Linked DNA regions of Alloalcanivorax dieselolei B5. The protein of the gene in region 1 interacts with the protein of each later gene in a pairwise test. Links are inferred from orthologs where the notes say so. Each region holds a gene or a part of one and is shown on either strand. Other genes may lie near its edges.

The links.
Region 2: the proteins of purT (region 1) and B5T_RS04260 interact in binary tests that used the Escherichia coli proteins (3 or more experiments, as listed by UniProt). The link is inferred for Alloalcanivorax dieselolei B5 from one-to-one orthologs.

Annotation. Positions count from the first base shown.
Region 1 is NC_018691.1:1,488,851-1,491,994, reverse strand. Bases 232-3,054 are described here. They hold purT (formate-dependent phosphoribosylglycinamide formyltransferase), read left to right. Parts: upstream 232-963; coding sequence 964-2,145; downstream 2,146-3,054. Other genes in these bases: B5T_RS06855 (hypothetical protein), read right to left, coding at 2,588-3,054; B5T_RS06860 (NINE protein), read left to right, coding at 2,142-2,552; tadA (tRNA adenosine(34) deaminase TadA), read right to left, coding at 343-789. Also shown: membrane-bound lytic murein transglycosylase MltF, read left to right, coding at 1-218; more of B5T_RS06855, read right to left, coding at 3,055-3,144. UniProt on the Escherichia coli protein: Involved in the de novo purine biosynthesis. Catalyzes the transfer of formate to 5-phospho-ribosyl-glycinamide (GAR), producing 5-phospho-ribosyl-N-formylglycinamide (FGAR). Formate is provided by PurU via hydrolysis of 10-formyl-tetrahydrofolate.
Region 2 is NC_018691.1:925,300-928,440, reverse strand. The notes cover bases 104-2,923. They hold B5T_RS04260 (polyprenyl synthetase family protein), read left to right. Parts: upstream 104-972; coding sequence 973-1,875; downstream 1,876-2,923. Other genes in these bases: dxs (1-deoxy-D-xylulose-5-phosphate synthase), read left to right, coding at 1,975-2,923; B5T_RS04265 (exodeoxyribonuclease VII small subunit), read left to right, coding at 747-983; B5T_RS04270 (hypothetical protein), read right to left, coding at 104-309. Outside these bases: more of B5T_RS04270, read right to left, coding at 1-103; more of dxs, read left to right, coding at 2,924-3,141.

The DNA.
Region 1 (3,144 bases):
CCCAGAAACAGGGCGGTGACCCGGATCGCTGGCAGGACGTGAAACAGCGACTGCCGATGCTGGCGAAACCCGCCTATGCCGGTCAGTTACGCTACGGCCCCGCCCGTGGCGGCCAGGCGGTGGCCTACGTGCGCCACGTGCGCGGCTACTACGACCTGCTGGTATGGGCGGACAATTCCGAACGCCACCGCCCTACCCTGGTGGCAGCGGCGAAGTAATCGCTCGCTAGAAGTCAATCGCAACTGGTCGGCGGGCCGCTGTAAGCGCGTTTCTTCGGAGGCTGAGAGCCCGATTCGCTTGCAGGGCAAGCTCCTACAATGGCTGAGGAGTTCCCTGCCTCTCTCATCGTTTGCGCCGGAAAAAATCCCGCATCAGCTGCGAGGCCTGGTCCGCCAGCACCCCGCTGGTGACTTCCAGGCGGTGGTTATAGAACTCTCTCTCCGGCAGTCCCAACTGGCTTTCACAGACCCCGGCACGGGGCTCGCGGGCACCGTACACCAGCCGCGCCACCCGAGCGTGGATCATGGCGCCAAAACACATGGTGCACGGTTCGATGGTGACGTAGAGGGTGCTGTCCGGCAGCCGATAGTTGCCGGCGCGGGCGGCGGCAGCGCGCAGCGCGCCGATTTCCGCATGAGCGGAGGGGTCATGGCTGAGAATCGGCTTATTGTAGCCCTCGCCAATGATCTCGCCATCGCGCACCAGCACCGCGCCCACCGGCACCTCGCCCTGCTCCGCCGCGCGTTCCGCCAGGGCCAGCGCCCGCGCCATCCAGTATTGATCGTCCACTTGTCCGCCCGGGGTTGATTGGGAAGCTTTTGGCGCCAATGGTAGGCGCGACGGCGTCGGGGTGAAACTCTTCCCTCGCGATGGCGGCACTTTTCGCTACAATCTTGTTCATCCAGGCGGGTTTGGACCCCGCTGAACCCATTGTTTCGACGATTTGTTCCATGAGGAGACGGCATGACCACCATCGGTACCCCCTATTCCGACAACGCTACCCGCGTGATGCTGCTGGGCAGCGGTGAACTGGGCAAGGAGGTGGCCATCGAGCTGATCCGCCTGGGTTGCGAGGTGATCGCCGTGGACCGCTATCCGCGGGCGCCGGCCATGCAGGTGGCGCAGCGCTGGCACGTAATCGACATGCTGGACGCGGACGCGGTGCGGGCAGTGGTGGAAGAAGAGCGCCCGGCGTTGATCGTGCCGGAAATCGAGGCCATCGCCACCGCCGAACTGGAAGCTCTGGAGCAAGAAGGCTTCACCGTGATCCCCACGGCCCGGGCAGCGCGGCTGACCATGAACCGCGAGGGCATTCGCCGCCTCGCCGCCGAAGAGCTGAGCCTGCCCACCTCGCCCTATCGCTTCGCCGGTGATGAGGCCGAATACCGGGCGGCGGTGGCGGAGATCGGCCTGCCCTGCGTGATCAAGCCGGTCATGTCCTCCTCCGGGAAGGGGCAGAGTCTGGTGAAAACCGAGGACCAGATCGATGCCGCCTGGGAGTACGCCCAATCCGGCGGCCGCGCCGGCCAGGGCCGGGTCATCGTCGAAGGGTTCGTCGAGTTCGACTACGAAATCACCCTGCTCACCGTACGGCATCGCAATGGCACCGATTTCTGTGCGCCCATCGGCCACCGCCAGGAAGACGGCGACTACCGTGAATCCTGGCAGCCGCAGCCGATGAATGACGCGGCGCTGGAGGAAGCCCGCCGCCAGGCTGGCGCCATTACCGCCGCCCTGGGCGGCTGGGGCCTGTTCGGTGTGGAGTTCTTCGTGCGCGGGGACCAGGTCTGGTTCAGTGAAGTGTCACCACGCCCTCACGATACCGGTCTGGTAACCTTGATGTCACAAAACCTGTCCGAGTTCGCGCTGCACGCCCGCGCCATTCTCGGGCTGCCGATACCGAACATCGAGCAGCGGGGTCCGTCCGCATCCTCGGTACTGCTGGTAAAAGGTGATTCGGAAACCATGCGCTACGGCAATCTGGATCAGGCCCTGGCGGAGCCGGACACCGATCTGCGCCTGTTCGGCAAGCCGGAAGTGCATGGCAGCCGCCGCCTCGGCGTCGCTCTGGCCAAAGCGGATAGCATCGAAAGCGCGAGAGTCAAAGCCAACACCGTGATTACCAATATCGAGGTAGATCTATGAACACGCGGATTGACGATACCCACAGCAAGATCATTGGCTACGCCCTCTGGATCTTTGGCTTCATGGGGTCACACCGGTTCTACTATGGCCGGCAAATTACCGGCGTGATCTGGTTCTTCACCCTGGGACTGTTCTTCATCGGCTGGATCGTCGATCTGTTCCTGATCCCGTCCATGGACCGCGATGCCGACCATCGCTATGTCTCCGGCCCGGTGGATTACAACATCACCTGGCTGCTGCTGACCTTTCTCGGCATCTTCGGCCTGCACCGTTTTTATATGGGCAAATGGGTGACCGGGCTGATTTACCTGCTGACCCTGGGTTTGTTCGGGCTGGGGATTCTCTACGACTTCCTCACTCTCAACGAGCAAATCGCCACCGCCAACAGCCGCAAGCGCTGGACCTGAGCGGATATGGTCTTCCTCCTTTCTCCCTGAAACCACTACCTCCCGTAGGCGAAATCGTAGAGGTCCACCATTTCTTCGGTGGAAAGCGCGCCGTCATCCAGCATGGTATTGGCGAACGCATTCTTTGCCATCGACATGCCTACCGGGTTTTCATCCAGTTCCCGTATCGGATAGTGCTGATGAACGGCTTCCGAGGTCTCGACAACCACCTTCAGGGTCTCCACCAGTTCCTGCTCGACCTCGGGCAGATGCCCGGCTACCGTACTTTCCAGCTCTTCCGGGTGTTCTTCCAGGTATTCCAATTCCGCCGCGCCACCGACCGCCGCATAAGCAAGACGGGTAGCGTGAATCGATGCCATGACACCGATATCGGCCTGCTCCCGGGTGGGCAATTCCGAGACCGTCTTGCCTTCCAGGCGCAGCCGCAAGGCCTGGCGTCCATTCAGAAAACGCACCTGATAGTCATCACTGTCCTCCACCGCCGCCTGCTCAATAAGGATGTCCTTCAAAGCGGTGGAGGCAAAAACCTCAATCATATCGCCGTTCTCATCGGCCACCTGAATGGGCACCGCGCCCACCTTGACGGCGAAGT
Region 2 (3,141 bases), 560 kb from region 1 along the record:
CGTGTACACCAGCACCGACCCGCCCGTCGTCAGCGCCCGCTCGAACGCGTCACGCACCGCCGGCCGGGCCTGGTGCAGTTGCCCTTCGATGAGAACCCCATCCCGGGCAACGAGAACCTCGCCCCACCCATGTTCCCTGGCCACCCGTTCCATGCGCGAATAATCGTGGTACCCACAAAGACGATATTGGCGGGAGAACACCATCAGCGGCTGCCAGGCCCCCACCCTCTTGTCTTGCGCCTCCTCACCAGCAGCGAGAGCACAACCAATGAACACATGGATCTCGTAGGTGGAATTGGCGCCCACCATCGCTCTGTCCCCTCTTTTATTATTGTTTGCTGTCGGCCGGGCCGACTTTCCTATCGAAAGGGAACGGCGGAGGGAAATAAACCACCCGAATTAAGGGGACAGAAAAAAAGCCTGGAATGACCCGAATGAACCGGCCTCTGCGGTCCAGAGAAGAGGGAATTGAGGTGAGACGAGCGGGGAGAAAGAGCCCCCGCCGGTACCGCAAGCGAGACGCCATAGGGAAAGGAGATCAGAGGAAGAAGCGGCTTGCGGCGGCCAGCGGGCATTTCACTATAGGCGCCCCACCAAAACCTCGGAAGCCCCCTGTTAGACCTATTTGGAATCAATGGCGTCTGCTCATTCCCACCCCCCCGATTCTCCGCGGCACCAGGCTCCGCGCCACCGATTGACCCGGCCTGGCGCCTCCGTTAACGTTGCGCCGCCCACGGAGGAAAACGATGGCCAAGCAAGTCCCGCAATTGGAAGAATCCCTGGATAACCTGGAAGCCCTGGTGGAACGCATGGAATCCGGCGAGATGACCCTGGAAGAGTCTCTGCGCGCTTTCGAGGAAGGGGTAAAACTCACCCGCCAGTGCCAACAGGCGCTGTCCCGGGCCGAGCAGAAAGTACAGATCCTGCTGGAACAGGATCCGGACGCCGAACCGGCCCCCTTCGAGGCCCCCGATGGCCAGTGACAAACCGGGCCTGGGCCCTTTCGCCGACGACACCCGCGCCCGCCTGGAGCAGGCTCTGCTCATCTATTTGCCGCAACCCGCCGACAGCGATGCGCCACGCCTCGCCGAGGCCATGCGCTACGCTGCCCTGGCCGGCGGCAAACGGATTCGTCCCTTGCTGGTGTACGCCGCCTGCCAGTTGAGCGGCGGCACGCCGGAACAGGCCGATGTCCCCGCCACGGCAGTGGAACTGATCCACACTTATTCGCTGGTACACGATGATCTGCCGGCCATGGACGACGACGACCTGCGCCGCGGCCAGCCCACCTGTCACCGCGCCTTCGACGAGGCCACCGCTATTCTGGCCGGCGACACTCTGCTCACGCTGGCGTTCGAACTGCTTGGCGGCGCCGGCGATTATCCCGCCGCCACCCGGGCCGGCATGGTGCGCACCCTGGCCGGGGCCGCCGGGGCCGCCGGCATGGCAGGGGGCCAGATGCAGGATATGGAGGCCGAGGGCCGCCTGCAGCAGGTCAGTGCCCTGGAACGCATGCATTACCTGAAGACCGGCCGCCTGATTACCGCCAGTCTGCACCTGGGTTATCTGGCGGCGAACCGCCCGGATCCGGCCCTGGAGCGGGCTCTGCTGGCTTTCGGCGACGCCATCGGCCTGGCGTTTCAGATTCAGGACGACATCCTTGATGTCACCGTGGATACCGCGCATCTGGGCAAGCCCAGCGGCTCGGATGAAAAACAAGGTAAAAGCACCTTCCCCGCCCTGATCGGTCTGGAGGCCAGCCGCGAACGGGCCCAAACCCTTTGCCAGCAGGCCCGCGAGCACTTGCAAAGCCACGGAGAAGCGGCCCGCCCTCTACTCGATCTGGCCGATTATATCGTCCGCCGCGGTCACTGACGGGGTTGCCTCAACCCCGCTATAATGACGTTTTCCGCACCCGCCCGGCCTTGGCCGGCCGCCGGCGGCGGAACATCGCAGCTCCGTTCAGAGGCAGTTATGCCAAAGACCTTTACCGACATCCCGCTCACCCGCCCGGCCACGCCGCTGCTGGACAGCATCCACGCTCCGGCGGATTTGCGCCGGCTGGCACCGCACCGGCTCGAGCAGCTGGTGGACGAACTGCGTGCCTACCTGTTGTTCGCGGTGGGCCGCAGCGGCGGCCACTTCGGCGCCGGCCTCGGCGTGGTGGAGCTGACCGTGGCACTGCATTATCTGTTTGATACGCCCCATGATCGCCTGGTATGGGACGTCGGCCATCAGTGTTATCCGCACAAGATTCTCACCGGGCGCCGCGAAGCACTGACCAGTATCCGTCAGCGGCATGGCCTGTCCGGCTTTCCCAAGCGTAGCGAATCCCCCTATGACACCTTCGGCGTGGGCCATTCATCCACCTCGGTCAGCGCCGCCCTGGGCATGGCTCTGGGCGCCCGCCAGGGGGACAAGGACCGGCGTACCGTGGCGGTGATCGGCGATGGCGCCATGACCGCCGGGCAGGCGTTCGAGGCTCTCAGCCACGCCGCCCACACCCGCGCCAATCTGCTGGTCATCCTCAACGACAACACCATGTCCATCGGCCACAACGTGGGCGGTCTGGCCAACTATTTCGCCCGCATCTGGGCCTCCAAGACCTATATCGCGCTGCGCGAAGGGGGCAAGAAAGTGCTGTCGGCGATGCCGGCGGCCTGGGATTTCGTGCGTCGCACCGAGGAGAGCATGAAGAACATGGTGAGCCCGGACATGCTGTTCGAGGCCATCGGTTTCAACTACATCGGCCCCATCGACGGCCACGACCTGGACGAGCTCACCGCCACCCTGGAGAACATGCGTGACCTGGAAGGGCCGCAGCTTCTGCACGTGTACACCACCAAGGGCAAGGGCTTCGCTCCCGCCGAGGCGGACCCGGTGGGCTATCACGCGCTCAACAAGATCGAGCCCAAAGCCAAGGTGGAAGTGGCCAAACCGGCCAAGGCCAAAGGCCCGAAATACCAGGACGTGTTTGGCCAGTGGCTGTGCGACATGGCCGAGCGCGATCCACGGGTGGTGGGAATTACCCCGGCCATGTGCGAGGGCTCGGGCATGGTGGCGTTCCGTGACCGTTTCCCGGACCGCTATCACGACGTGGCGATCTGCGAACAGCACGCGGTAACACTGGGCGCCGGTCTC